3 regions of the Streptomyces sp. NPDC052773 genome follow, and region 1 is predicted to be linked to each of the others. Evidence: predicted binding sites of a transcription regulator. Region 1 holds the regulator's gene; each other region holds the start of a gene.
The links. Region 1 encodes HrcA, which represses chaperone genes, less so after heat shock. Its sites were predicted from a motif close to TTNGCACTCNGNNNNNCNGAGTGCNAA; they were not measured.
Positions count from the first base shown of each region.

Region 2: the regulator HrcA is predicted to act here: its motif matches at 5,757-5,783, upstream of groES (co-chaperone GroES).
Region 3: the regulator HrcA is predicted to act here: its motif matches at 7,724-7,750, upstream of groL (chaperonin GroEL).

Region 1 is NZ_JBITZX010000001.1:576,393-585,957, forward strand. Features, by position in the region: gene ACIG0D_RS02690 (AMP-dependent synthetase/ligase) at 1-452, shown strand, start outside; gene ACIG0D_RS02695 (SpoIIE family protein phosphatase) at 748-2,673, shown strand; gene hemW (radical SAM family heme chaperone HemW) at 2,725-3,957, shown strand; gene ACIG0D_RS02705 (DUF3097 domain-containing protein) at 3,979-4,791, opposite strand; gene ACIG0D_RS02710 (MBL fold metallo-hydrolase) at 4,824-5,555, opposite strand; gene hrcA (heat-inducible transcriptional repressor HrcA) at 5,723-6,739, shown strand; gene dnaJ (molecular chaperone DnaJ) at 6,740-7,876, shown strand; gene ACIG0D_RS02725 (nitronate monooxygenase) at 8,251-9,324, shown strand; gene ACIG0D_RS02730 (16S rRNA (uracil(1498)-N(3))-methyltransferase) at 9,321-9,565, shown strand, end outside.
Region 2 is NZ_JBITZX010000006.1:257,321-266,885, forward strand. Features, by position in the region: gene ACIG0D_RS16330 (endo-1,4-beta-xylanase) at 6-1,370, shown strand; gene ACIG0D_RS16335 (LCP family protein) at 1,456-2,511, shown strand; gene ACIG0D_RS16340 (methyltransferase domain-containing protein) at 2,563-3,744, opposite strand; gene ACIG0D_RS16345 (polysaccharide deacetylase family protein) at 3,889-4,764, shown strand; gene ACIG0D_RS16350 (polysaccharide deacetylase family protein) at 4,881-5,609, shown strand; gene groES (co-chaperone GroES) at 5,930-6,238, shown strand; gene groL (chaperonin GroEL) at 6,355-7,983, shown strand; gene ACIG0D_RS16365 (ester cyclase) at 8,059-8,769, opposite strand; gene ACIG0D_RS16370 (SDR family NAD(P)-dependent oxidoreductase) at 8,826-9,565, opposite strand, start outside.
Region 3 is NZ_JBITZX010000003.1:172,967-182,531, reverse strand. Features, by position in the region: gene ACIG0D_RS08755 (AAA family ATPase) at 1-3,490, opposite strand, end outside; gene ACIG0D_RS08750 (translation initiation factor 2) at 3,561-4,556, shown strand; gene ACIG0D_RS08745 (NADH:flavin oxidoreductase) at 4,634-5,764, opposite strand; gene groL (chaperonin GroEL) at 5,939-7,561, opposite strand; gene ACIG0D_RS08735 (cold-shock protein) at 7,891-8,094, opposite strand; gene ACIG0D_RS08730 (MoaD/ThiS family protein) at 8,526-8,801, opposite strand; gene thrC (threonine synthase) at 8,798-9,565, opposite strand, start outside.

The sequences.
Region 1 (9,565 bases):
ACCTGCGGATCACCGACCGCAAGAAGGACCTGTTCAAGACCTCCGGCGGCAAGTACATCGCGCCGACCGAGATCGAGGGCTCCTTCAAGGCGATCTGCCCCTACGTCTCCAACATCCTCGTCCACGGCGCCGACCGGAACTTCTGCACCGCGCTGATCGCCCTCGACGAGGTGGCGATCCTCGGCTGGGCCAAGGACAACGGCCTGGAGGGCAAGTCGTACGCCGAGGTGGTCGCCGCCCCGCGGACGGTCGAGATGGTCGACGGCTACGTCAAGCAGCTCAACGCGGGCCTGCAGCGCTGGCAGACGATCAAGAAGTTCCGGCTGCTGCCGCGCGACCTCGACGTCGAGCACGGCGAGATCACCCCGAGCCTCAAGCTCAAGCGACCGGTCGTGGAGCGGGAGTACAAGCACCTCATCGAGGAGATGTACGAGGGCACCCGCGAGGCGTAGGAAGGCCGCGAAGCCCCGCCCCTCCGCGCGGAGGCCCCGCCCGCCCGCGCGGAGGCCCCACCCGCCCGCGTGACGGCCGCACCCGCCCGCGCGGCCGTCCCCTGGCCCGGTCCGGAAGAGACTGGGCCAGGGGCATAGTTCAGACGCTCGAATCCAGCCGTCATCGGTCCGGATTCGACCAGGTGCGGCGCACGGATCTCACTCATGGCGACCCACTTCGGTAACTCCGTGCGTCCGGGCGGGGTCGGTCTGTCACCCTGTCGGCAGCATCGACCGACTGCCCGGGGAGCTGGAGATGGGGGCCATACCGACACAGCGGGAGTCTCCGAGGCCGTCGGAGACCGACGCCGTCCTCACGCACCCGCCCGAGCCGTGGGAGGCGCGCGCGACCCTGGCGGGCGGCCCCCACGCGCCGGGCGCCGCCCGCCGGCTGCTGCGCACCGCGTTACGCGAGTGGGCCGACCTCGGGCTGCCCGGAGCGGACCGGGCCGGCGAGGACGCGGCCGTCGTCGTCAGCGAACTGGTCACCAACGCCGTCGTGCACGCCGGCACCGACGTGGAACTCGCCTGCCGGCTGGAGCCGGAGACCGGCGCGCTCGTCGTCGAGATCACCGACCGGCACCCCTCCCGCGCCCCCCGCGACGGCGCGGCCGAACCCGGCCACGGCACCCCCGAGTACGGCCGCGGACTACGGCTCGTCGCCGCCCTCTGCGAATCCTGGGGCGTGACCTACCGCCGGGGCGCCAAGACGGTGTGGGCGCGGATGACCGGCGAGGATCCCCCGGACCCGGAGGACTCCGGCTCCGGCGACTCCCTGACCGTCGCGGGACTCCTCGCCCCCGAGCCCCGCCGCGCCGAACGCGACCGCGAATGGCTCGGGCGGGGCGCCCTCTCCTTCCTCGCCGAGGCGTCCGACCTGCTCGCCGGGCAGCTCGACGAGGACCTGGTCGCCGCGCTCACCGGCCAGCTGCTCGTGCCCCGGCTCGCCGACTGGTGCGCGATCTGGCTGGAGGACGAGTCGATGGGCCGGGGCCGCCGCACCGACGGCGCCCCGGGCGCCCCCGGCCCCCGCCTCGCCCGCGTCTGGCACGCCAACGAGGACCACCTGGAGAACCTGCGCCTGGCCCTGGAGAAGGAACCGCCCCGGACCAACGACGAACCCGACGCCGGCGGGCCGACGCCCTACCCCTGGCCGGCCGAGGCACTGGGCGACGCACCGTGGCCCGACGCGCCGCCCCCGACCGCCGACGGCGGCACCGCCCCCGGCACCGCCCTCTCCTTCCGCCTGATCGCCGGAGGCCGGCCCCTCGGCTCGCTGGTCGTCGGACGGGCCGGAGCGGACGGGCTGCCCGACGAGGTCACCGGACTGGTGGAGGACCTCAGCCGCAGGGTCGCGCTGGCCATCGGCGCGGCACGGCAGTACGCCCGGCAGGCCACCATCAGCGCCGTACTGCAACGCGGGCTGCTGCCCGGAGCGGTCGCCGAGATCCCCGGGATGCGCAGCGCCCTCGTCCACGAACCCTGCGACAAGGGCGGACCGAGCGGCGACTTCTACGATCTCTTCCCCGCCGGCGCCGGGCGCTGGTGCTTCGCCGTGGGCGACGTCCAGGGCAAGGGCCCGGAGGCGGCCGTCGTCATCGGACTGGCCCGCCCCTGGCTCCGCCTGCTCGCCCGCGAGGGCTACCGCGTCGCCGACGTCCTCGACCGCCTCAACCAGCTCCTCCTCGACGACGCCACCGAGGCCGCCGACGCCGCCGCCCGCGCCCTCGCCGGCCCGGTGCCCCCCGGCGACGGCCCGCAGACCCGCTTCCTCTCCCTCCTCTACGGCGAGCTGGTCCCCTTCGACGGCGGCGTCCGCTGCACCCTCGCCTCCGCCGGACACCCCCTCCCCCTCCTCCTCGGCCCCGACGGCGGCGTCCGCACCGTCGCCCGCCCGCAGACCCTGCTCGGCGTCGTCGAGGACGAGACGTACACCAGCGAGACCTTCGAGCTGCACCCCGGCGACACCCTGCTGTGTGTCACCGACGGCGTCACCGAGCGCCGCTGCGGCAGCCGCCAGTTCGACGACGGCGACGGCCTGGCGGCGGCCCTGGCCGGGTGCGCGGGCCTGAGCGCAGAGCACATCGCCGAGCGGATCCGGCAGCAGGTGCACGACTTCGGCGGCACCCCGCCGGAGGACGATCTCGCGCTGCTCGTCCTCCAGGCCGAGCGGCCGTCGTAGGCCGGAACCGGACGGGTCGGGACGGGTCGGCGGTGCGGGACAATGGGGGACATGCCTTCCGCACTCCCCGACGGCGAGCCCGTCCCCGCCGACGGCGCGCTGCCCGCGTCCGCGCTCGCCGGGGCCGCCGGCCGCCCCCTCGGGTTCTATCTGCACGTCCCCTACTGCGCGACCCGCTGCGGCTACTGCGACTTCAACACCTACACCGCCACCGAGCTGCGCGGCAGCGGCGGCGTCCTCGCCTCCCGCGACAACTACGCGGACACGCTCGTCGACGAGATCCGGCTCGCCCGCAAGGTCCTCGGCGACGACCCGCGCGAGGTCCGCACGGTCTTCGTCGGCGGCGGTACGCCCACCCTGCTGGCCGCCGCCGATCTCGTACGGATGCTGGCGGCGATCCGCGACGAGTTCGGGCTGGCCGCGGACGCGGAGATCACGACGGAGGCGAACCCGGAGTCCGTGGACCCCGCCTACCTCGCCGAGCTGCGGGAAGGCGGCTTCAACCGGATCTCCTTCGGCATGCAGAGCGCCCGGCAGCACGTGCTGAAGGTCCTGGACCGCACGCACACCCCCGGGCGCCCCGAGGCATGCGTCGCCGAGGCCCGCGCGGCCGGGTTCGAGCACGTCAACCTCGACCTGATCTACGGCACCCCCGGCGAGTCCGACGACGACTGGCGGGCCTCCCTGGACGCCGCCCTCGGCGCCGGGCCCGACCACATCTCGGCCTACGCGCTGATCGTCGAGGAGGGCACCCAACTCGCCCGGCGGATCCGCCGCGGCGAGATCCCGATGACCGACGACGACGTCCACGCCGACCGCTACCTCATCGCCGAGGAGCGGCTCTCGGCGGCGGGCTTCGACTGGTACGAGGTCTCCAACTGGGCCACCTCCGAGGCCGGCCGCTGCCTGCACAACGAGCTGTACTGGCGCGGCGCGGACTGGTGGGGCGCGGGCCCCGGCGCCCACTCCCACGTCGGCGGCGTGCGGTGGTGGAACGTCAAGCACCCGGGCGCGTACGCGGCGGCGCTGGCGGAGGGCCGCTCCCCGGGCGCGGGCCGCGAGCTGCTGTCCGACGAGGACCGCCGGGTCGAGCGCATCCTGCTGGAACTGCGCCTGCGGGAGGGCGTGCCGCTGAGCCTCCTCCGCGAGGAGGGCCTGAAGGCATCCCGCCGAGCGCTGTCCGAGGGACTGCTCCACGAGGAGCCGTACGAGCGGGGGCACGCGGTGCTGACCCTGCGGGGGCGGTTGCTGGCGGACGCGGTGGTCAGGGATCTGGTGGACTGAGCCCCGGGCTTGGTCCAGGTCCTAGGCCGGCGGTGCCGTGACGAAGTCGATCAGTTCCTCGACCCGCCCCAGCAGCTCCGGCTCCAGATCCTTGTAAGACCCCACCCGCTTCAGGATCGCCTGCCACACCGCCCCGGTGTTGTCCGACGGCCAGCCCAGCGCCCGGCACACCCCGGTCTTCCAGTCCTGCCCCTTCGGGACCTCGGGCCAGCCCGGGATGCCCAGGGCCGACGGCTTCACCGCCTGCCAGATGTCGATGTACGGGTGGCCGACCACGAGGGCGTGCTCGCTCGTCACCGACTGGGCGATCCGCCACTCCTTCGAGCCCGGCACCAGGTGGTCCACCAGGACGCCCAGCCGCGCGTCCGGGCCGGGGGCGAAGGACTCGACGATCGACGGGAGGTCGTCCACGCCCTCCAGGTACTCCACGACCACGCCCTCGATGCGCAGGTCGTCGCCCCAGACCTTCTCCACCAGCTCGGCGTCGTGGCGGCCCTCGACGTAGATCCGGCCGGCGCGGGCCACGCGGGCGCGGGCGCCGGGGACGGCGACCGAGCCGGAGGCGGTGCGGGTGGGCCGTACGGGAGCCGAGGACGGCGGCCGGACGAGGGTGACCACCTTGCCCTCCAGCAGGAAGCCCCGTGGCTCCAGCGGGAACACCCGGTGCTTGCCGAAGCGGTCCTCCAGGGTGACCGTGCCCGCCTCGCAGCGGATGACCGCGCCGCAGAAGCCGGTCGCGGGCTCCTCGACCACCAGGCCGGGCTCGGCCGGGACCTCGGGGACCGGCTGGGGCTTCTTCCAGGGCGGTGTCAGGTCGGGGGAGTACTGGCGCATTCGAATGACGATATGGACAGCGCCGGGCGGGTTCAGCGCGACACGCCGAACCGGGCCGCGAGGGCGTCGCGCTGGCGGCGGACGTAGGCCGCGTCGACCACGGCCCCGTGCCCGGGGACGTACAGCGCGTCCTCGCCGCCGAGGGCCAGCAGCCGGTCCAGGGCGTCCGGCCAGCGGGACGGGACGGCGTCGGGGCCGGCCTGGGGTTCGCCGGACTCCTCGACCAGGTCGCCGCAGAAGACCACCTCTGTCTCGCCGGGGACTAGCACGGCCAGGTCGTGGGCGGTGTGGCCGGGGCCGACGTTGGCCAGCAGGACCTGGCGGCCGTCGCCCAGGTCGAGGGTCCACTCGCCGGAGACATGGTGGCGGGGGGCGACGAGCGTGTCAGCGGCCTCCGTGGCCGTCGCCTCGTCCAGGCCGTTGCGGACCGCGTCCGCCCGCAGCTCCGCCCGGGCCCGCCGGGAGGTGAGCGCCGCGTCCACGCCGACCGCGCCGTAGACCTCCGCGCCCGCCAGGGCGGCGGCGCCGAAGACATGGTCGAAGTGGGGATGGGTGAGGGCGAGATGGGTCACACGCCGGCCGGAGATCTCCTCCGCCTCGGCCCGCAGCCGGGCGCCCTCCGCGAGGCTCGACCCCGCGTCGATCAGCAGCGCCGCGCCCTCGCCGAGGACCAGGCCAGCCGTGCAGTCCCAGCCCGGCAGGCGGCACCGGCCGACCCCGGTCGCCAGCCGTTCCCACCCCAGCTCTTCCCAAGTCACCGTCATACCCGCGACGCTAACCGTGACGCCCCCGAGCGCACGACCTCGCAGGACCGGCCTTGCCCGGGCCGTACCCGACGGCCGTACACTGGCCCGGTAAGGCTGGCACTCACATGGGGCGAGTGCCAGGGGGAGCGTCAAGGGGACGGACGGACCGCTGGAGGTGTGCGCGGATGCTCAGTGAACGACGGCTTCAGGTATTGCGCGCCATCGTCCAGGACTACGTCGGAACCGAGGAGCCGGTCGGCTCCAAGGCGCTCACCGAGCGGCACAACCTCGGCGTCTCGCCGGCCACGGTCCGCAACGACATGGCCGCCCTGGAGGACGAGGGGTACATCGCCCAGCCGCACACCAGCGCCGGGCGCATCCCCACCGACAAGGGCTACCGGCTCTTCGTCGACAAGCTCGCCGAGGTCAAGCCGCTCACCGCGCCCGAGCGGCGCGCGATCCAGAACTTCCTCGACGGCGCCGTCGACCTCGACGACGTCGTGGCCCGCACGGTGCGGCTGCTCGCGCAGCTGACCCGGCAGGTCGCGGTCGTGCAGTATCCCTCGCTGACCCGGTCCACGGTGCGGCACGTGGAGCTGCTGTCGATGGCACCCGCGCGGGTGATGCTGGTCCTGATCACCGACACCGGACGGGTCGAGCAGCGGATGATCGACTGCCCGGCGCCGTTCGGCGAGACGTCCCTGGCGGATCTGCGGGCGCGGCTGAACAGCCGGGTCGCGGGCCGCCGTTTCACGGACGTGCCGCAACTGGTGCAGGATCTCCCCGAGGGCTTCGAACCGGAGGATCGCGGCACCGTCCAGACGGTGCTCTCCACCCTGCTGGAGACGCTGGTCGAGCGGACCGAGGAGCGGCTGATGATCGGCGGCACCGCCAATCTGACCCGCTTCGGACATGACTTCCCCCTCACCATCCGGCCCGTCCTGGAGGCGCTGGAGGAGCAGGTCGTGCTCCTCAAGCTGCTGGGCGAGGCGAAGGATTCGGGCGTGACCGTGCGCATCGGTCACGAGAACGCCCATGAGGGACTCAACTCCACGTCGGTGGTGTCGGTCGGCTACGGTTCGGGCGGCGAGGCAGTCGCCAAGCTCGGCGTGGTCGGACCGACCCGCATGGATTACCCGGGAACGATGGGAGCGGTACGAGCGGTGGCACGGTACGTCGGACAGATCCTGGCGGAGTCGTAGGTGGCCACGGACTATTACGCCGTTCTCGGCGTGCGCCGCGACGCGTCGCAGGAAGAGATCAAGAAGGCCTTCCGGCGGCTCGCTCGCGAGCTGCACCCGGACGTCAACCCCGATCCGAAGACCCAGGAGCGGTTCAAGGAGATCAACGCCGCTTACGAGGTGCTGTCGGACCCGCAGAAGAAGCAGGTCTACGACCTCGGCGGCGACCCGCTCTCGCAGAGCGGCGGCGCGGGCGCCGGCGGCTTCGGCGCGGGGGGCTTCGGGAACTTCTCCGACATCATGGACGCCTTCTTCGGCACGGCGTCGCAGCGCGGACCGCGCTCGCGCACCCGCCGCGGCCAGGACGCGATGATCCGGATCGAGGTCGAGCTCGACGAGGCGGCCTTCGGCACCACCAAGGACATCCAGGTCGACACCGCGATCGTCTGCGCCACGTGCAGCGGCGAGGGCGCGGCGCCGGGCACCTCGGCGCAGACGTGTGACATGTGCCGCGGCCGGGGTGAGGTCTCGCAGGTCACCCGGTCCTTCCTGGGCCAGGTCATGACCTCGCGGCCGTGCCCGCAGTGCCAGGGCTTCGGCACGGTCGTGCCGAACCCGTGCCCGGAGTGCGCCGGCGACGGCCGCGTCCGCTCCCGCCGCACGCTGACGGTGAAGATCCCGGCCGGTGTCGACAACGGCACCCGGATCCAGCTCGCGGGCGAGGGTGAGGTCGGCCCCGGCGGCGGCCCCGCCGGTGACCTGTACGTCGAGATCCACGAACTCCCGCACCCGACCTTCCAGCGGCGCGGCGACGACCTGCACTGCACGGTGACGATCCCCATGACGGCGGCGGCCCTCGGCACCAAGGTGCCGCTGGAGACGCTGGACGGCATGGAGGAGGTCGACATCCGCCCGGGCACCCAGTCCGGCCAGTCGATCCCGCTGCACGGCCGGGGCGTGACCCATCTGCGCGGCGGCGGCCGGGGCGACCTCGTCGTCCACGTTGAGGTGCAGACCCCGACCAAGCTCGACCCGGAGCAGGAGCGCCTGCTGCGCGAGCTGGCCAAGCTGCGCGGCGAGGAACGCCCGCAGGGCCAGTTCCAGCCGGGGCAGCAGGGGCTGTTCTCGCGGCTGAAGGACGCGTTCAACGGTCGCTGAGTGCGCGCGTGCGCGGCTGGGCCGGGATGCTGCGTCGCGGCGGCCGGGGGTCCGGGGGTGGCCCCCCGGGCAGGCGCAGTCAGCCGGGGCGGCAGGGGCTGTTCTCGCGGCTGAAGGACGCGTTCAACGGTCGCTGAGTGCGCGCGTGCGCGGCTGGGCCGGGATGCTGCGTCGCGGCGGCCGGGGGTCCGGGGGTGGCCCCCCGGGCAGGCGCAGTCAGCCGGGGCGGCAGGGGCTGTTCTCGCGGCTGAAGGACGCGTTCAACGGTCGCTGAGCCTCGGTTTCGCCGAGAGGATGCCGAGCGGGTGCCAGTGGTCTATGCCAGTTGGCCGCCCGGATTCGGACTTGTTCGGAGGACGTGACAACATGCCGTCATGTCCTCCGCACTGACCGATCTCTTTCCCCACCCGATCGTGCAGGCCCCCATGGCGGGCGGTGTCTCCGTGCCGCAGCTCGCCGCGGCCGTGTCCGAGGCAGGGGGGCTCGGCTTCCTGGCCGCCGGGTACAAGACGGCCGACGGCATGTACCAGGAGATCAAGCAACTGCGGGGGCTGACGAGCCGCCCCTTCGGCGTGAACCTGTTCATGCCGCAGCCCGAGTATGCCGAGCCCGCAGCCGTCGACGTCTACGCCCACCAGCTGGCCGGCGAGGCCGCCTGGTACGAGACCGAGCTGGGCGACCCGGACAGCGGCCGGGACGACGGCTACGACGCGAAGCTCGCCGTGCTGCTGGACAACCCGGTGCCGGTCGTCTCCTTCCACTTCGGCGTGCCCGGCCGGGACGTCCTGGACGCGCTGCGCCGGGCCGGAACGTTCACGCTCGTCACCGCCACCACCGCCGACGAGGCGCGCGCGGTGGAGCAGGCCGGGGCGGACGCGGTGATCGTGCAGGGCGTGGAGGCCGGCGGCCACCAGGGCACCCACCGGGACATCCCCGAGAACGACGGCTCCGGCATCGGACTGCTCTCCCTGATCGCCCAGGTCCGCGAGGCGGTACGGCTGCCCCTGGTCGCCGCGGGCGGCATCATGCGCGGCAGCCAGATCGCCGCCGTCCTCGCCGCCGGGGCGAGCGCCGCGCAGCTCGGCACCGCCTTCCTCGCCACCCCCGAGTCGGGCGCCCACGCCGTGCACAAGCAGGCGCTGACCAACCCGCTGTTCACCCGCACCGAACTCACCCGGGCCTTCTCCGGCCGCCCCGCGCGCGGCCTGGTCAACCGGTTCATGCGCGAGCACGGCCCGTACGCCCCCGCCGCCTACCCGGAGATCCACCACCTGACCTCCCCGCTGCGCAAGGCCGCCGCGAAGGCCGGTGACGCGCAGGGCATGGCGCTGTGGGCCGGGCAGGGCCACCGGATGGCCCGCGAACTGCCCGCCGGGCAGCTGGTGGAGGTGCTGGCGGCCGAGCTGGCGGCGGCCCGGACAGCGTTGTCGGAAGGCGGCCGGCGATGACGGCACCGGTGTTCGTGGTCGAGCACTTCAACGCGGGCGGCGGCGGCCGTTACGTCCTCGACGGCCCCGAGGGGCGGCACGCGGTCTCCGTGAAGCGGCTGCGGCCCGGCGAGGACGTCGTTCTCACCGACGGCGCCGGGCGCTGGGCGGACTGCGTGGTGCTCGGCACCGAGGGCAAGGACCGTCTCATCGTCCAGCTCGACTCCTACTCCGAGGAGCCGCCCGAGCAGCCCCGCATCAC
Region 2 (9,565 bases), on a different contig from region 1:
CCCGCATGAGATCTCTGAGAACGGGCTTCAACCTGGTGTCGGCGGTGGCCGGCGCCGCGGCGGTGCTCGGCGCGCTGGTGGCCGCCGCGCCCGCCGCGCACGCCGCCGACGTGCCGCTGCGCGACCTCGCCGACGCCAAGGGCAGGGTCATCGGCACCGCGATCGGCGGTTCCCACCTCACCGGCACGCGCGGTGAGATCGCGAGCCGGGAGTTCAACTTCGTCACCCCCGAGAACGCCATGAAGTGGGAGGCCGTGGAGCCCAGCCGCGGCAGCTACAACTGGGCCGAGGCCGACCGGATCGTCGACTTCGCCCAGGCCAACGGACAGCAGGTCCGCGGCCACACCCTGGTCTGGCACAGCCAGAACCCCGGCTGGCTGGCCAACGGCTCGTTCACCGCCGCCGAGCTGCGCACCATCCTCCAGAACCACATCACCACCGAGGTCACCCGCTACAAGGGCAAGATCGCCGCCTGGGACGTCGTCAACGAGGCGTTCAACGAGGACGGCACGTACCGCCAGTCCCTCTGGTACAACAACCTCGGCACCGACTACATCGCCGACGCCCTGACCTGGGCCCGCGCCGCCGACCCCACCGCCAAGCTGTACATCAACGACTACAACGTCGAGGGCGTCAACGCGAAGAGCACCGCCCTGTACAACCTGGTCAAGTCCCTGAAGGAGCGCGGCGTCCCGATCGACGGCGTCGGTCTCCAGGCCCATCTGATCCTCGGCCAGGTCCCGTCCACCCTCCAGCAGAACATCCAGCGCTTCGCCGACCTCGGCGTCGACGTGGCCATCACCGAGCTGGACATCCGTATGCAGCTCCCGGCGACGGAGGCCGAACTGGCCCAGCAGGCCGCCGAGTACAAGGCCGTCATGAACGCCTGCCTCGCCGTCACCCGCTGCACCGGCGTCACCGTCTGGGGCTTCAACGACGCCGACTCCTGGGTCCCGGACGTCTTCGACGGCTACGGCGCGGCGACCCCGTACGACGAGAACCTCGCGCCGAAACCGGCGTACTACGCCATCGCCGAGTCGCTCGGCGGATCCGGCCAGCCCGGCCCGGGCCCCGGCGACGGCTGCAAGGCGACGTACACGATCGTCAACCAGTGGAACAGCGGATTCACCGGCCAGGTCCGGATCGACTGCACGGGCACCTCGCTGACGTCCTGGAAGGCGAACTGGACGTTCGGCGCCGGCCAGCGGATCTCCCAGGCCTGGAACGCGAACTGCACCCAGTCCGGCACCGCGGTGAGCTGCTCCAGCCTGTCCTACAACGGGACGGTCCCCGCGGGCGGTTCGGTGACGTTCGGCTTCAACGGCACGTGGAGCGGCAGCAATCCGGTGCCCGTCGTGACCCTGGGATGACCCGGAGCCACGAAATCTGAGATTTTCCCAAGAAAAGACCCTGTGGCGTTCCTGCTCGTCATAATTCGGACTTACGTTCCTCCCTGTGGCGGGACTTGACGAAAACGGGGACGAGGGCAGACCAGTGGGCCGGCGGTCTCGAGCGCTGAAGACCGCCGGCCTCACCCTCGCCGCACTGCTGACGCTGTGCGCCGGCGCGGCCGGCTGGGTCTACTGGCAGCTCAGCGACAACATCACCAGCGTCGACATCAACAGCGCCCTCGGCGACGACCGCCCCCCGAGAGCACCGACCACCCCGTCCCCCGGCGCCGCCGCGTCCGCCGCCCCGCTGCCGTCCGGCTCGCTGAACTTCCTCGTCCTGGGCTCGGACTCCCGCGACGGCACCGAGAACAGCAGGCTCGGCGGAGGCGAGGGCGGCAGCGCCCGGTCGGACACCGCGATGGTCGTCCACCTCGACGCCGGGCGCACCGCGGCGACCGTCGTCAGCATCCCGCGCGACACCCTCGTCACCCGCCCGTCCTGCCCCCTGGCGGACGGCGGCGAGTCGCCCGAGGCGTACGGGGCGATGTTCAACTCCGCGTACACCGTGGGCGGCCCGGTCTGCGCGGTGAAGACCGTGGAGTCGCTGACCGGAGTCCGGATGGACCACTACGTCGAGATCGACTTCGCCGGTTTCGCCCGTCTCGTCGACGCCCTCGGCGGGGTCACCGTCACCACGGAGGAGGACATCGACGACGACCTGAGCCATCTGCGCCTGGCCGCCGGTACCCACCACCTCGACGGCGAGCAGGCCCTCGGCCTCGCCCGCACCCGCCACGGCGTCGGCGACGGCAGCGACCTCGGCCGGATCGAACTCCAGCACACCCTGGTCAAGGCGCTGCTGGCACGGATCTCGGACGTCGGCCTGACGACCGACCCGGCGCGGCTCTACGAGGTCGCCGACGCGGTCACCGGCAGCCTCACCACCGACACCGGCCTCGACTCGCTGGGCGAGCTGATCGACCTGGGGCGCAGCCTGCGGGACCTGTCGGCGGACCGGGTCCGCACGGTGACCATGCCGGTCGTACCGGCGCCCGCGGACCCCAACCGGGTGGTCGCGGACGAGCCGGAGGCCTCCGAGCTGTGGGCGTCGCTGCGCTGAGCGGAGCCGACCGGAGCCGACCGGAGCCGACTGGAACCGACCGGAGCGCGGCTAGGAGGTGTGCCCCGGAGCCGGGCGCCCGAGCAGCATCGCCGGCGCGCCCGCCACCCGGGTGAGGAACACGGTGACCGCGACGGTGCCGTGCGGCTTGGGCAGCACCTTGCGCCGCAGCTCCTCCGGTTCGACGGCCGACCCCCGCTTCTTCACGGTCAGGGTGCCCACCTGCCGCTCCCGCAGCAGCGCCTTCAGCTTCTTGACGTTGAAGGGCAGGTGCTCGGTGATCTCGTAGGCGGTGGCGTACGGCGTGGGCCGCGGCTCGTCGGCCGTGACGTAGGCGATGGTCGCGTCGAGCAGCCCGCCGCCGACCTCCTCGGCCACCTCGGCGACCAGATGCGCCCGGATGACCGCGCCGTCGGGCTCGTACAGGAACCGCCCGACCGGCCGCACCGCCGGATCGGGCAGGCCGCGCCCGGTCAGCGTGTGCGGGCCGGGCAGCAGCGTGGCCCGCACCAGCCCCGGCGCGGTGCCGAACCACAGCACCGCCTCCTTCACATCGCCGCCGTCCGAGATCCACTCGGCCTCGGCGGCATCCGGCACCGCCTCGTGCGGGATGCCGGGCGCCACCTTCAGGGCGGCGTACGGGGCCCGCCGGGCGGCTTCGACGGCCCAGGACAGCGGCGGCGAGTAGGCCTCGGGGTCGAAGATGCGGCCCCGGCCGCCCCGCCGGGCGGGGTCCACGAACACGGCGTCGTACCCGGCCGTGTCCACCTCGGTGACATCGGCCTCCCGCACCTCGATCAGGTCCGCGAGCCCCAGCTCCTCGGCGTTCGCCCGCGCCACCGCCGCGGTCAGCGGATCCCGGTCGACGGCCAGCACCCGGATCCCGGCCCGCGCGAGCGCGATCGCGTCCCCGCCGATCCCGCAGCACAGGTCGGCGACGGAGGTGACGCCGAGATCCCTGAACCGGCGCGCCCGGTACGCGGCGACGCTCGCCCGCGTCGACTGCTCCACCCCGTTGGGCGTGAAGAACATCCGCCCGGCGTCCTCGGCCCCGAACTTCGCCACCGCCCGCTGCCGCAGCCGCGCCTGCCCGAGCGCCGCCGACACCAGCTCGGCCGGGTGCTCGCGGCGCAGCCGGGTCGCGACGGCGAGTTCGTGCGCGGGGTCGGTGCCGCGCACCGCGTCGAGGAGGGCGCCGCCCTCGGGGGTGCGCAGCGCGTGCAGGTCGTTCACCGGGTTGTTCACCGGTTCATTGTCGGCCAGTCGGTGGATGGTGTGCCGTAGGCGGAGGTGTCGGCCCGGCGGCGGGGGTGGTGGCTGGGAAGATCCGGCACCATGCGACTAGTAGTACAAAATGACAAAAGCGGGGCGTATGCCATGCGTCTCCGCGCCGGGGTCGCCGCGCTCGCCGCCGCGGCCCTCGCCGCCGGCTGCGCCCAGGGCGACGACGGCACGAAGGCCGGACCCGCCGCCGGCCAGCAGCCGCCGCACCGGAAGTCCGCGGCCGAGGCGCCCGACGCGCCCGGCTCCCACGCGGCCCGCGCAGCCGCCGCGAGACGCTGGGGGCTGAAGGCCGTCCCGCTCACGCCCCCGCCGCCCCCGGCGAAGAAGCCGCGCATCCGCACCCGCGACGGCTTCGAGGTCGGCGACCACCGGGAACTGAACCTCCCGCCGGTCTTCACCACCGTCCCCACCCGGCACAAGATCGTCTTCCTCACCATCGACGACGGCGCCGAGAAGGACCCGGCGTTCCTGCGGATGATGAGCGAGCTGAACGTCCCGTACACCGCCTTCCTCAGCGACTACCTGGTCAAGGAGGACTACGGCTACTTCAAGCGCATGCAGGACCAGGGCGTGCCCCTCAACAACCACACCCTGCGCCACCCCTACCTGCCGGCGCTGTCGTACGCCCGCCAGAAGCGCGAGATCTGCGGCATGCAGGACGTCATCGAGGAGCGCTACGGCAAACGCCCGCTCCTCTTTCGCCCGCCCTTCGGCAACTACAACCGGGACACCCTGCTCGCCGCCAAGGCCTGCGGCATCACGCACGTGCCGCTGTGGAACGAGGAGGTCTTCGTCGATCGCTGGGAGTACCGCGAGTGGGACCGCAGCATCCACCGCGGCGACATCGTCCTCAGCCACTTCCGCGGCCGCGAGGACTGGGACGGCACCATGACCGACATGGCCCGCCGCTTCCTGAACAAGGTAACCGCCGAGGGCTACGCCGTGGCCCGCCTGGAGGACTACCTGTGAGCACCCACCGGGCACCCGACCGACGCCGGACCTTACACCCCCCGGCGCCCCGGCCCCTGGAACCCCGGCTCCCGACGCTCCGGCTCCTGGCGCCCCTGATCCTCGCCGCGCTGCTCCTGGTGACCGGCTGTGCCTCGGCGCAGGGTGTCCGGGGGGCGCCCGGATCGGCCCCCGACCGGGCGGGGCCGTCCGCGCCCGCGTATCTCCGCTGGGGCCTGGCGGCACCCCTGCCCCCGCCCCCGAAGCCCTCGCGCCCCACCCTGCCCGCGCGGGGCCTGCCACCGGTCGTCGACCGGGTCCCCACCCGGGACAAGGTCGTCTTCCTCACCTACGACGACGGCGCCGAGAAGGACCCCCGCTTCGTCGACCTGGTCCGCGAACTGCGCCTGCCGGTCACCATGTTCCTCACCGACAGCGTCGCCGGCCCCGGCTACGGTCACTTCGCCCGTCTCCGCGCGGTCGGCGCCGGCCTGCAGAACCACACCCTCGACCACGCCGCCCTGCGCGGCCTGCCGTACGCCGGGCAGCGGGCCGAGATCTGCGGCCAGCAGCGCAAGCTCCACACCCGCTTCGGCGTCCGCCCCCACCTCTTCCGCCCGCCCTACGGCACGTACGACGCGACCACGCTGCGCGCCGCCGCCGACTGCGGCATCCGCGCGGTGGTCCTCTGGCGCACCACCATGACCACCACCGACCTCACCACCCCCCGCCTCCACCCCGGCGACATCATCGCCGTCCCTGCGACGGAAACCCTGACCCCGACCCTGAAGGAGCGCACGGTGCACCTCCTGCGCCGTATTCAGGAGCAGGGGCTGACGGTCGGAAAGCTGGACGACTACCTGTAGCGAATCCGGTCCGTCCGGCGTTTGAGGACGAGGCCGTTCAGGGCGAAGCGGGGGCCTGGGGGCGGCAGCCGCCGGCGGAGGGCGTGCGAAACCCACGCACCGCGCGACCCGCGCTCACGCCGTGCCCCCTGACGCGCCGCACGGCAATTGGCACTCCGCTTGACCGAGTGCTAATCGCGGTCATAGTCTCGGCTCTGGCACTCCCCCTAGGAGAGTGCCAAACACGCGACGGGCAGGTCCGGCACCCGCGACGACGGATCGACCTGGTCGCCACCTCAGACAGTTAACCCCGTGAGATCTCCGAAGGGGGAGGTCGGATCGTGACGACCGCCAGCTCCAAGGTTGCCATCAAGCCGCTCGAGGACCGCATCGTGGTCCAGCCGCTGGACGCCGAGCAGACCACGGCCTCTGGCCTGGTCATTCCGGACACCGCGAAGGAGAAGCCCCAGGAGGGCGTCGTCCTGGCCGTGGGCCCGGGCCGCATCGAGGACGGCAAGCGCGTCGAGCTCGACGTCAAGGTCGGCGACGTCGTGCTCTACAGCAAGTACGGCGGCACCGAGGTGAAGTACAACAACGAGGAGTACCTCGTCCTCTCGGCTCGCGACGTCCTCGCGATCATCGAGAAGTAAGTCGTCACCTCGACGCACCCAGCTTTGCAACTGCGCCCCTGGCCCCCGCGACCCTAAGAAGCCGGGCGCCCGGGGCGCAGTCACTTTCACCCACATTCGAGAGGGCTCACGCTGTCATGGCGAAGATCCTGAAGTTCGACGAGGACGCCCGTCGCGCCCTCGAGCGCGGCGTCAACAAGCTTGCCGACACGGTCAAGGTGACGATCGGCCCCAAGGGCCGCAACGTCGTCATCGACAAGAAGTTCGGTGCTCCCACCATCACCAACGACGGTGTCACGATCGCCCGTGAGGTCGAGATCGAGGACCCGTACGAGAACCTCGGCGCCCAGCTGGTGAAGGAGGTGGCGACCAAGACCAACGACATCGCGGGTGACGGCACCACCACCGCCACCGTGCTGGCCCAGGCCCTGGTCCGCGAGGGTCTGAAGAACGTCGCCGCGGGTGCCTCCCCGGCCGCCCTGAAGAAGGGCATCGACGCCGCGGTGAAGGCCGTCTCCGACGACCTGCTCGCCACCGCCCGTCCGATCGACGAGAAGTCCGACATCGCCGCCGTGGCCGCGCTGTCCGCCCAGGACCAGCAGGTCGGCGAGCTGATCGCCGAGGCGATGGACAAGGTCGGCAAGGACGGTGTCATCACCGTCGAGGAGTCCAACACCTTCGGTCTGGAGCTGGACTTCACCGAGGGCATGGCCTTCGACAAGGGCTACCTGTCGCCGTACTTCGTGACGGACCAGGAGCGCATGGAGGCCGTCCTGGAGGACCCGTACATCCTCATCCACCAGGGCAAGATCTCCGCCATCGCGGACCTCCTGCCGCTGCTGGAGAAGATCATCCAGTCGAACGCCTCCAAGCCGCTGCTGATCATCGCCGAGGACGTGGAGGGCGAGGCCCTGTCCACCCTCGTCGTCAACAAGATCCGCGGCACCTTCAACGCCACCGCGGTGAAGGCCCCCGGCTTCGGCGACCGCCGCAAGGCGATGCTCCAGGACATGGCGGTCCTCACCGGCGCCACGGTCATCTCCGAGGAGGTCGGCCTCAAGCTCGACCAGGTCGGTCTGGACGTGCTCGGCTCCGCCCGCCGCGTCACCGTCACCAAGGACGACACCACGATCGTCGACGGTGCCGGCAAGGCCGAGGACGTGCAGGGCCGCGTCGCGCAGATCAAGGCCGAGATCGAGAACACCGACTCCGACTGGGACCGCGAGAAGCTCCAGGAGCGCCTCGCGAAGCTGGCCGGCGGCGTGTGCGTGATCAAGGTCGGCGCCGCCACCGAGGTGGAGCTGAAGGAGAAGAAGCACCGTCTGGAGGACGCCATCTCCGCGACCCGCGCCGCGGTCGAGGAGGGCATCGTCTCCGGTGGTGGCTCCGCCCTGGTGCACGCCTCCAAGGTCCTCGAGGACAACCTCGGCAAGACCGGCGACGAGGCCACCGGTGTCGCGGTCGTCCGCCGCGCGGTCGTCGAGCCGCTGCGCTGGATCGCCGAGAACGCCGGCCTCGAGGGCTACGTCATCACCTCCAAGGTCGCCGAGCTCGACAAGGGCCAGGGCTTCAACGCCGCCACCGGCGAGTACGGCGACCTGATCAAGGCCGGCGTCATCGACCCGGTCAAGGTCACCCGCTCCGCCCTGGAGAACGCCGCCTCCATCGCCTCCCTCCTCCTCACGACCGAGACCCTGGTCGTCGAGAAGAAGGAAGAGGAGGAGGCCACCGCGGGCCACGGCCACAGCCACGGTCACGCGCACTGACGCACCGCCTCGCAGGAAGGCCCGGCACCCCACGGTGCCGGGCCTTCCCGTTTCCCCTCGCGGGTCCCTGCGGCGCTAACGCTCCATCTCGTCCAGAGCGCCCAGCTGCTCCATCAGCCCCAGCCGGTCGTACTCCCACCAGCCCTCGGCGAGCTTGCCGTCCCCGCCGCACCGGAAGACGGTCGTCCCGCTCATCGACACTTCTCTCCCGGTGGCCGGAATACCGAGGAACTCTCCCTTGTGGCGCCCCTTCCAGAACCACCGCGCGCACACCCGGTCGCCCTCGGCGATCAGATCCTCGATGCTGAACTCGAAGTCGAAGCCGTCCCGCCAGACCCGCATCTCCCGCCGGACGTGATCCATGCCGATCACGTCCTCCACATTTGCCGGATCATGGTCGTGGTAGTGCTCCGACATCACCTCGTCCAGCGGCGGAGGCTCGCTCCCGGGCGTCGCCAGCAGCTCGAAGTACCGCCGCACCGTCGTGGTGAACAGCTGCTCGTCCCGCACCACGTCCAGATCGGTGAACGTCGGCATCTCGTCGCAGAGCGCGACCATCTCCCGGAAGATCCGGTCCGTCTCCGGCAGCTCGGAATTCCGCATCGCCTCCTCGTACGACGGGAACTCCACGATCTCGATGAAGTGCGACGCGTCCGACCGGTCCTTGCCGATCACACTGTGCGTCGCCGTCCGTTTCCCCTTGGTCTGCTGGACCCACCGGTCCATCAGCCGGTTCATCTCGTCGAACCGGCTGGTCTTGCAGTCGATCAGCTGTACGAAGGTCATGGTGCGCCTCCGGCCCTCCGGGTCCGGGTGGATCAGCACCATTCTCCTCCTTTGCGCTACCGCTGCACCCGGTGCTCCGGGCCGTACTTCCGGCCCGCCCGCGAGCTGATCCCGCCGAGCACCCCGCGCGGCACCAGCTTCGCCGCGCCCATCAGGACCTTGTAGCGCGGGTCCGGGATCGACAGCGACCGGCCGCGGGCCAGGTCCGCCAGCGCCGCCGCGACCAGCTTGTCCGCGTCGAGCCACATCCAGTTCGGGATGTTGTCCGTGCCCATCCCGGCCCGCTGGTGGAACTCGGTCCGCACGAAGCCGGGGCACAGGGCCATGAGCCGTACGCCGCTGCCCGCGAGGTCCTTCGCCGCGCCCTGGGTGAACTGCACGACCCACGCCTTGGAGGCGCCGTACGTCCCGCGCGGGAGGAAGGCCGCGACGGAGGCGACGTTGATGACGCCGCCCCGCCCGCGCTCGCGCATCGCCCCGGTCGCCGCGGAGGTCAGCCGGAGCACGGCCTCGCAGTGCACCTTGAGCATCTTCAGCTCGTCGGCCATCGGCACGTCGAGATAGCGGCCCTTGTGGCCGAAGCCGGCGTTGTTGACCAGCAGGTCGACCGGGTTCTTGCGGTCGGCGAGCCGGGCGGCCACCGCCTCGATGCCGTCGTCCTCCGCGAGGTCCGCCGTCAGCACCTCGGCCTCGATGCCGTGCCGGTCGTGCAGTTCGGTCGCCTGTTCCCGAAGGCGCTTGGTGTCCCGCGCCACCAGCACGAGGTCGTGTCCGTCAGCCGCCAGCCGCCGTGCGA
Region 3 (9,565 bases), on a different contig from region 1:
GCTCGCCGGACGCGGCGACGGCGACCTGGGCGCGCTGGTCGTGCGCGCGGCGGCGGGTCACCCGCCGCGCCTCCAGCGCGGACGCGGCGTCCAGCAGCCGGATGTCCGGGCCGTCGCCGACCGCGAGCAGCCCCGAACCGGCCGGATCGAAGGCCAGCGCCTCCGGTTCGCGCGGCTCGGTCAGGCGGAACTCGCAGGACTGGTCCGGGTCGAGGACGCCGCGCACCAGGACGCGGCCCGTCTCGTACAGCGCGAGCAGCGGGCGGCCGTCGTCGAGGCGGCCGAGGGCGAGACCGCGCGCCGGGGTGTTCACCGCGCACAGCTCCTTCCAGCACACCTCGCGGCCGGACACCCCGAGCCGCCACACGGTCGCCCTCTGGCCGTCGGCCACGGCCAGCAGCGTCTCGCCGTCCAGGCCGAGCGCGCCGGCCGCGTAGGCGGGGGCGCCGTCCTCGCGCAGGGTCCAGGAGGCGCCGAGCAGGCCGGTGCCGGCCGGGGCCTGCGGGGTGACCTCCCACAGGGTGACGCCCCGGTGGGCGACCAGCAGGAAGTGGCGTCCGGCGCACTGTGCGAGCGCGATCCGGTCGGCGGCCAGGCCCGGCAGGTCCACCAGCCCGCCGTCGGTGGGGCGCGCGCCGTAGGGCCAGCGCCAGGCCCAGATCATCCGCCCGTCGGCGGCCAGCGCCAGCACCACGTCGTCGCAGCGGGCGACGGTCAGGCTGTGCGGGGCGCCGCCCCACCGGTAGGTCTGGGCGGGGGCGCGGTCCGCGCCGGACCAGAAGGTGAGTACGGCGCTGTCGCTGGCGACGGTGACCCGGCGGCTGCCCGCTCCGGCCTCCCGGACCTCCGTCAGGGCCGTACGGCGGTCGTGCCGGTCGCCGTCCGTGCGGCGGGTCAGGCGGCGGCGGCCGGTGCGGGTGTCCTGCACGACCACCTCGCCCTGCCCGCCGACCGACAGCCGGCCGCCGCCGTCGGCGGGCGTCCAGGTCAGGGCGCGCGCCCCGCCCAGCGGGGCCGGCCAGCGCACCTCCAGGGGCTCGGGCGGGGCGTCCGTCCACAGCTCCCGCCAGGGCAGTTCGCGGAATCCGGGCAGGTCGCGCAGGGCGGCGTGGAAGCCGGTGCGGTGGCTGACGAACGCGGCGGCCCTGAGGATCGCCTTGCGTTCGGCCTCGTCGGTGCGGAAGCGGAAGGCGTCCGCCAGCCGGGCGTACAGCGCGGCGCCCTCGCAGTCCCCGAGCAGCGGGGTGACGTGCGGGAGCAGCACGTCGGGGTCGGTGCGGACCAGGAAGTGCGGGTCGGCGAACAGCTCGCGCAGCTCGCCCCGGCCGGTCTGCGCGGCGTGGGCGCCGAGGTAGCGGCGGGTGTAGGGGTGGGCGGCGGTCCAGCCCGGCTCGTCGCGGGGGCACAGGGCGGCGACGACCCGGCGGTGCGCCTCGGGCGTGTCGAGGCCCGAGCTGTCCAGGAGGTGGGCGCCGTAGCTGGGGTGGGCGAGGCGGTGGGTGCGGATCTCGGCGGACTCGCGCTGCGCGGTGACCACGCTGCCCGCCGCCCGGTCCAGGACGACGGCCAGGGCGGACTCGGTGAGCGGGGGCGTGCCGGGGTCGCGCAGGCAGTCGGCGAGGGTGAGCCACAGCCGCCGGTCCTCGGCGCGGTCCGCGGTCAGTCCGCGGCCCTCGGCCACGGCGAGCGGGCGCAGCAGCTCGGCGGCGCGCAGGTCCCCGCCGGACTCCAGGTGCCGGATCTCCTGGGCGAGGCGTTCGCGCAGGCCGGCGCCGCCCGCCCGGATGCGGCGCACCAGCTGGTCCTCGGGCACGGGGGCGGGGTCGCGGGCCAGTTCGCCGGCCATCAGCCGGGCCACCAGGAAGAGCCGTCCGCTCTCCTCGGCGATGCGCTCGGCCGCCCGGCGGCGCTCCTCGGCGCGGGCGGCGCCGCGCCAGGGGGAGCCGGGTGCGGCGAGGACGGTCTCCGCCATGCGGGCGATGTCGCGTTCGGTGTCCTCGTCCTCGTCGAGGGCGAGGGCGGGCGCGGTCTGGTCCAGCGTCTCCGGCAGGGTCTCCTCGGGGGCGCGGTCGGCGGCCTGGCGGCGGGGCTGCGGGCGGGTGCCGACGACGACCTTCACGCCCCGGGAGCGGGCGAGCGGGTTCAGCAGATGCCGGGCGATCTCGTGCGCCTGCTCGGGCATCGCCTCGTCCAGGCCGTCGAAGACCAGGTTGAGGGCGCCGGTACGGTCCACCAGCGCCTGTACGGCGGCCAGCAGCGCGGTCGTGGCGACGGCGCCGTCCGGCACGGGCGCCATGTCCGGGAAGGCGGTCAGCACCTCCCACAGCGCCCGCGTCAGGGTGACCAGGGACTGGCCGTGGCAGGAGAGCACCGCGTGGATCGTGCCGGGCCGGGGCCGCACCTGCGGCGGGGGCGGCGGGTCCAGGCGGGCGCACTTGTCCGGTACGGACATCAGGGCCAGCCGGCCGAGCAGCGCGGTCTTGCCCGAACCGGCCGGGCCGGTCACCGCCAGCAGGCCCTGCGAGTAGGTGTCCAGCCAGCGGACCAGGCGGCTGAGCGGGCCGTGCCGGCCGGCGAAGACCCGCTCCAGGTCGCCGCCGTCCTCCAGGCCGAGGTGCCCGGTCGACTGCCAGGGGCGGGTGTCGTCGCCGGGCAGCCGGGCGGTGCGCTGCGGCTGGTCGTCGTCCTGGTAGTACGGGTTGTGCAGAAAGCTGTTGGGCAGGGACCGCACCTCGACCTGGCCTGGCCGCTCCTCCGGCTCGTCCAGTCCGGACGCGGCGGCGCGCAGGTCGACCGCCTCCGTCAGATACTCCACCGGCAGGTAGAGCGCGGTCGGTTCCAGCGGCCGTACATGGTCCGCCATCCGCACGCCCGGGTCGGCGAGGGCCGCGTCCAGCCAGTCCACCCACTGGCCCTCGGGGATGGGACGGCCGACGCCGGAGGTGCCGACGACCACGAACCCGTGGCCGCGCTCGCGGTAGGCGGTGCGGACCGTCTCCCGCTCCCTGCTGAGCGCCCGGTCCAGGGCCTGGCGCAGATGGCCGTGGGCGGAGCAGGCGTCGACGACGACCAGGGTGTCCGCCTCGGCGCCGGGCGCGAGCAGTTGGTCGACCAGGTCGGTGAGGGCGATCGCGCGGGCGGGGTCGAAGGCGCCGGTCGCCCAGCTGTCCCGGCAGGCCAGGTAGTAGCCGTCGGCGCCGAGGTCGACGCCGTGACCGGTCCAGTACAGGATCTTGCGGCGGGCCGGGTGCGCGCCGAACTCCGCCAGTCCCGCCCACAGCGCGTCCCGGGTGGCGCCCGCCCGGTCGAGCCGAAGCTGCCGCCCGAAACCGAGTCCGGGGCTGACGAGATCGGTGAACCTGCGCCGCGCGTCCTGGACCAGGGCCAGGTCACGGGCGCCGGGCCGGACCGGGTCCTCGTAGCCGTCGACGGCGACGGTCGCGACGAGCCCTTCTCCCCGCGCCGCCTCCAGTAACGCAGACCGGGACAAAGTCCACCCCCCGCCCCGTAGCATGACCCGAGCACAAGCCCGGCAACACATCTTACTGAAGGGGCAGTTGATGGCTCAGCGGGAAAAGGTGACCGTGGTCGGCAGGCAGACCGACTGCCATCTCTTCGAGGGCGACGGCACCCGGCCGATCCTGGAGGAGAACGTCCGCATCCGGTACATCCCCGAGCGGGTGGAGTTCCCCGACGAGATCGCCCGCTGGCGGCGCGCCATCGAGGACGAGGAACGCCGCAAGGAGGCGGCGGGCGAGCCGCACCGCTGGAACAACCCCCGCTTCGCGGTGGAACGGCTCGTCGTCACCCGCACCCACGCCCTGGAGGAGCCGGTCGCCACGCTCACCCTCCGGGACGCGGACTACTACGACTTCCTGACCACCTCGATCAACCTGGACCGCAAGCAGGAGAACGGGCTCACCCTGCGCCAGCAGTACCTGGAGAGCCGGGACCCGGTCGACGCGCCGCCGTTCATGTTCTGCAGCTTCGGCGTGAACGTCGCCGTCGAGACCGGCGGCGACGGCAAGATGCTCTTCTCCCACCGCAGCGCCCGGGTCGTCGGCCCCAACCGCTCCCGCTGGAATTCCTCCGCCAACGAGGGCCTGGCCGCCAACCACGACCTGTCCCCCGACGGCCGCATCAGCCTGCACGCGGTGGCGCGGCGCGCGCTGCGCGAGGAACTCGCCGTCCAGGCCTCCGACAACGTCGACCTCGAACTCCTCGGCTTCGGCCTCGACCTGCGCAACAACCAGTGGGCGGCGTTCTTCCGCGCGGTCCTCCCCGACCTCACCGAGGAGGACCTGCGCGCCCGCTGGAGCCTCGGTATCGAGGACAAGTGGGAACACGACGCCTTCGCCTTCGTCCCCGCCGACCCCGACTCGGTCCTCACCTTCATCCACGCCCAGCCCCCCGAGTCCTGGGCCCCCTGCGCCCCCACCCTCTTCTACCTGTCCCTGGTCCGCTCCGCCGTCCGTGCCCGCGGCGGCGACCCGGACGCCCGCCTGGAGGTGGAGGCGGCCCAGCGAAGGGTGCTGGGCCGCGCGGGCGCGGCGTAGACCGCCGCGGGGCGCCGACGTGGCTGTGGGCAGTCATGCCGCCGGGGCGGCACGACTGCCCACAGCGGAAAGCCGCCTCAGCTCAGCGTCCGCACCGCCGCCGCGTCGTACGGCGCCAGCTCGTCGAAGCGGCCCTCCAGCACCTTCTGAGCCCACAGCGGGTCCTGGAGCAGCGCACGCCCCACCGCGACCAGATCGAACTCGTCGCGCTCCAGCCGGTCGAGGAGGTTGTCGATGCTGCCGACAGGCGACCCCTCACCGGCGAACGCACGGATGAAGTCACCGTCGAGCCCCACCGACCCCACGGTGATGGCCGGCTTGCCGGTGAGCTTCTTCGTCCAGCCGGCCAGATTGAGGTCGGAGCCCTCGAACTCGGGCAGCCAGTAGCGGCGCGTCGACGCGTGGAAGGCGTCGACACCCGCCGCGGCGAGCGGAGTGAGGATCGCCTCCAGCTCCTCCGGCGTCTTGGCGAGCCGCGCGTCGTACGCCTCCTGCTTCCACTGGGAGAAGCGGAAGATCACGGGAAAGTCGGCGGAGACGGTCTCGCGCACCGCCGCCACGATCTCGGCCGCGAACCGGGTGCGGGCCACCGGGTCGCCGCCGTAGGCGTCGGTGCGGCGGTTGGTGCCCGCCCACAGGAACTGGTCGATGAGGTAACCGTGCGCGCCGTGCAGCTCGACCCCGTCGAAGCCGATGCGCTCGGCCGCCGCGGCGGCCTCGGCGAAGGCGCCGACGACTTCGTCGATGTCCCGCTGGGTCATCGCCTCGCCGGTGCCCTCGGTGCCGTCCGGCCGCACCCCGGAGGGGCCGACGGCGGGCGCCTCGGGGAACGGCGGCCGGCCGGCCTTGCGGACCATGCCGATGTGCCACAGCTGCGGCACGATCCTCCCGCCCGCCGCGTGGACCTCCTCGGCGACCTTCGCCCACCCGGCCAGCTGCTCCTCACCGTGGAACCGGGGCACCCGGTCGCTCTCCCCGGCCGAGGCGTGACCGACGTAGGTTCCCTCGGTGACGATCAGGCCCACACCCGCGGCGGCCCGGCGGGCGTAGTAGGAGGCGACGTCCGCGCCGGGGACGCCGCCCGGGGAGAACTGGCGGGTCATCGGCGCCATCGCGATCCGGTTGCGGACGGTCAGGCCGTTGATCGAGACGGGGCGGGCGAGGATCTGCGCGGCACGGGCGGCCGGGGTGTCGGCGGTGACGGTCACCTGAGGGCTCCTTGGGTACCAAGTGGTATGTGCGTGTGCAACGATCCTTAACCGGCCCGCCCGGTTCCGGATTCCGCCCCGCTCCTGTGACCCCGGACACGCCCGAGGGCGGCACCCCCAGCGGGAACTGGGGATACCGCCCTCGGCAAAAGGACCGGATCGATCGGGGACCGATCAGAAGTCCATGTCACCGCCCGGCATGCCGCCGCCGGCCGGCGCGGCGGCCTTCTCCGGCTTGTCGGCGATGACGGCCTCGGTGGTGAGGAACAGCGCGGCGATGGAGGCGGCGTTCTGCAGCGCGGAACGGGTCACCTTCGCCGGGTCGATGATGCCCTCGGCGACCAGGTCTACGTACTCGCCGGTCGCGGCGTTCAGACCGTGACCCGGGGTCAGGTTGCGCACCTTCTCCACCACGACGCCGCCCTCGAGGCCGGCGTTGACGGCGATCTGCTTCAGCGGGGCCTCGAGCGCGAGCTTCACGGCCTGGGCGCCGGTCGCCTCGTCGCCCTCCAGGTCCAGCTTCTCGAAGACCGAGGAGGCCTGGATGAGGGCCACGCCACCACCGGCGACGATGCCCTCCTCGACGGCCGCCTTCGCGTTGCGGACGGCGTCCTCGATGCGGTGCTTGCGCTCCTTGAGCTCCACCTCGGTGGCGGCACCGGCCTTGATGACGGCCACGCCGCCGGCCAGCTTCGCCAGACGCTCCTGGAGCTTCTCGCGGTCGTAGTCCGAGTCGCTGTTCTCGATCTCGGCGCGGATCTGGTTCACGCGGCCCGCGACCTGGTCGGCGGAGCCGGCGCCGTCGACGATGGTGGTCTCGTCCTTGGTGATGACGACCTTGCGGGCGCGGCCCAGGAGGTCCAGGGTCGCGTTCTCCAGCTTGAGGCCGACCTCCTCGGAGATGACCTCGCCGCCCGTGAGGATGGCGATGTCGCCGAGCATGGCCTTGCGGCGGTCGCCGAAGCCCGGGGCCTTGACGGCGACGGACTTGAAGGTGCCGCGGATCTTGTTGACGACCAGGGTCGACAGGGCCTCGCCCTCGACGTCCTCGGCGATGATCAGCAGCGGCTTGCCCGACTGCATGACCTTCTCGAGGAGCGGGAGCAGGTCCTTGACGTTGGAGATCTTGGAGTTGGCGATGAGGATGTACGGGTCCTCGAGGACTGCCTCCATGCGCTCCATGTCGGTGGCGAAGTACGCCGAGATGTAGCCCTTGTCGAAGCGCATACCCTCGGTGAGCTCCAGCTCCAGACCGAAGGTCTGGGACTCCTCGACGGTGATGACGCCTTCCTTGCCGACCTTGTCCATGGCCTCGGCGATCAGCTCGCCGATCTGGGTGTCGGCGGCGGAGATGGAGGCCGTGGAGGCGATCTGCTCCTTGGTCTCGACCTCCTTGGCCTGGTCGAGCAGCGCGCCGGAGACGGCCTCGACGGCCTTCTCGATACCGCGCTTCAGGGCCATCGGGTTGGCACCGGCGGCGACGTTGCGCAGACCCTCGCGGACCAGCGCCTGGGCGAGGACCGTAGCCGTGGTCGTACCGTCACCGGCGACGTCGTCCGTCTTCTTGGCGACTTCCTTGACCAGCTCGGCGCCGATCTTCTCGTACGGGTCCTCGAGCTCGATCTCCTTGGCGATGGAGACACCGTCGTTGGTGATCGTGGGGGCGCCCCACTTCTTCTCGAGGACGACGTTGCGGCCCTTGGGGCCGAGGGTCACCTTGACGGCGTCCGCGAGCTGGTTCATGCCGCGCTCGAGGCCGCGCCGCGCCTCCTCGTCGAACGCGATGATCTTGGCCATGTGAAGTGGTCCCTCCAGGACTGGGGGTGATTCCTTCGGACCGCGCCCGCGCCCGCGACGGACGGCCTGCCTGCCGTGTGGTTCCTTGCCCCACCCGGCCCGCGGCCTCACCGACCCGGTCCTTCGTTGTCACTCTCACCTTCAGAGTGCTAACGCCAATGATTAGCACTCGGCCCCATCGAGTGCAAGCGGCTCTCGGGGGTCGGAAGCCACTCAGCGGTGGGCGAACAGGGGAACCGCGGTGAGGCGTCCGTGCGCCCCCGCGCCTCCCCGCGCACGCCGAAGGGCTCGCACCGGCGTGCGGTGCGAGCCCTTCGCAACATAAATGTTCAGGCGGTGACGCGAACCATGTCGGCCTGCGGGCCCTTCTGACCCTGCGAGATCTCGAACTCGACCCGCTGGCCCTCTTCCAGGGTGCGGTACCCGTCCATCTGGATCGCGCTGTAGTGGACGAAGACGTCCGCACCACCGTCGACCGCGATGAAGCCGTACCCCTTCTCCGCGTTGAACCACTTGACGGTGCCCTGAGCCATGCCTAACTCCCCTATTACTGGCCCTTGCACAGATCCACACTTCGCGGATCCGGGTCAGACCTCACCCCCCAGTCATCGGGGGCGTGCGCCGGAACGCGTCGACCGCGGCTGAATGTATCTGTCCAACTGCCGTCTGCAACAGGTCAATCGGACGAGAAATCCGGGCACCGGTGATCGGTAATTTACGAAGAATTCACCCGGATTCCGGGCAAGTCGGGCCCGGCATAAGGAACGAAAGGCGCGAAAGGGCCGCTGATTTTGGCTGCATCTCGACGCAGCTTCATCTCGGAAAGTGGAGCGGGTTCCCCAACTCTACCGCGCTCAATCACATGGAATTGCCCCCTCCGCATCTCTCACGGAGGGGGCAATTCGATGAACGGTGTGTGACAGCGGCGAACTCGCCGGCGGCTGGCGGTAGCCGCCGGCGGCCGTCAGCCGCCGGCGACCGCCGGGATGATCGAGACGCCCGCGCCGTCCGGCGTGGCCGTCTCCAGGCCCTGCTCGAAGCGGACGTCGTCGTCGTTCACGTACACGTTGACGAACCGGCGCAGCTTGCCCTGGTCGTCCAGCACGCGGGCGGCGATGCCGGTGTGGTTCTTCTCCAGGTCGGCGATGACCTCGGCGAGGGTGGCCCCCTCGGCGGTGACCTCGGCCTGCCCGCCGGTGTAGGTGCGCAGGATGGTGGGGATGCGAACGGTCACGCTCATGCGAGGCCAGCCTCTCGGAAGGATTCCAGGTTCGGGCGGATGGTGGCGGTGAGGCCGGTGCCGGCCACCGCGTCCAGGGTCTTCAGGCCGTCGCCGGTGTTCAGGACGACGGTGGTCTTCGTGGGGTCGAGGACGCCGTTCTCGATCAGCTTGCGGGTCACGCCGACCGTCACGCCGCCCGCCGTCTCCGCGAAGATGCCCTCGGTGCGGGCCAGCAGCTTGATCGCGTCGACGACCTGCTCGTCGTTCACGTCCTCCACGGCGCCGCCCGTGCGCCGGGCGATGTCCAGGACGTACGGCCCGTCCGCCGGGTTGCCGATGGCCAGCGACTTGGCGATGGTGTCCGGCTTCTGCGGGCGGACGACGTCGTGCCCCGCCTTGAACGCGGCCGACACCGGCGAGCAGCCCTCGGCCTGCGCACCGAAGATCTTGTACGGCTTGTCCTCGACGAGCCCCAGCTTGATCAGCTCCTGGAGACCCTTGTCGATCTTCGTGAGCTGGGAGCCGGAGGCGATGGGCACCACGATCTGGTCCGGCAGCTTCCACCCGAGCTGCTCGCAGATCTCGTACGCCAGGGTCTTGGACCCCTCCGCGTAGTACGGCCGCAGGTTGACGTTGACGAAGCCCCAGCCCTCGCCCGCCGGGTCGCCGATCAGCTCGGAGCAGAAGCGGTTCACGTCGTCGTAGTTGCCCTCGATGCCGACGAGCTCGCCGCCGTAGACCGCGGCCATGACGACCTTGCCCTGCTCCAGGTCGTGCGGGAT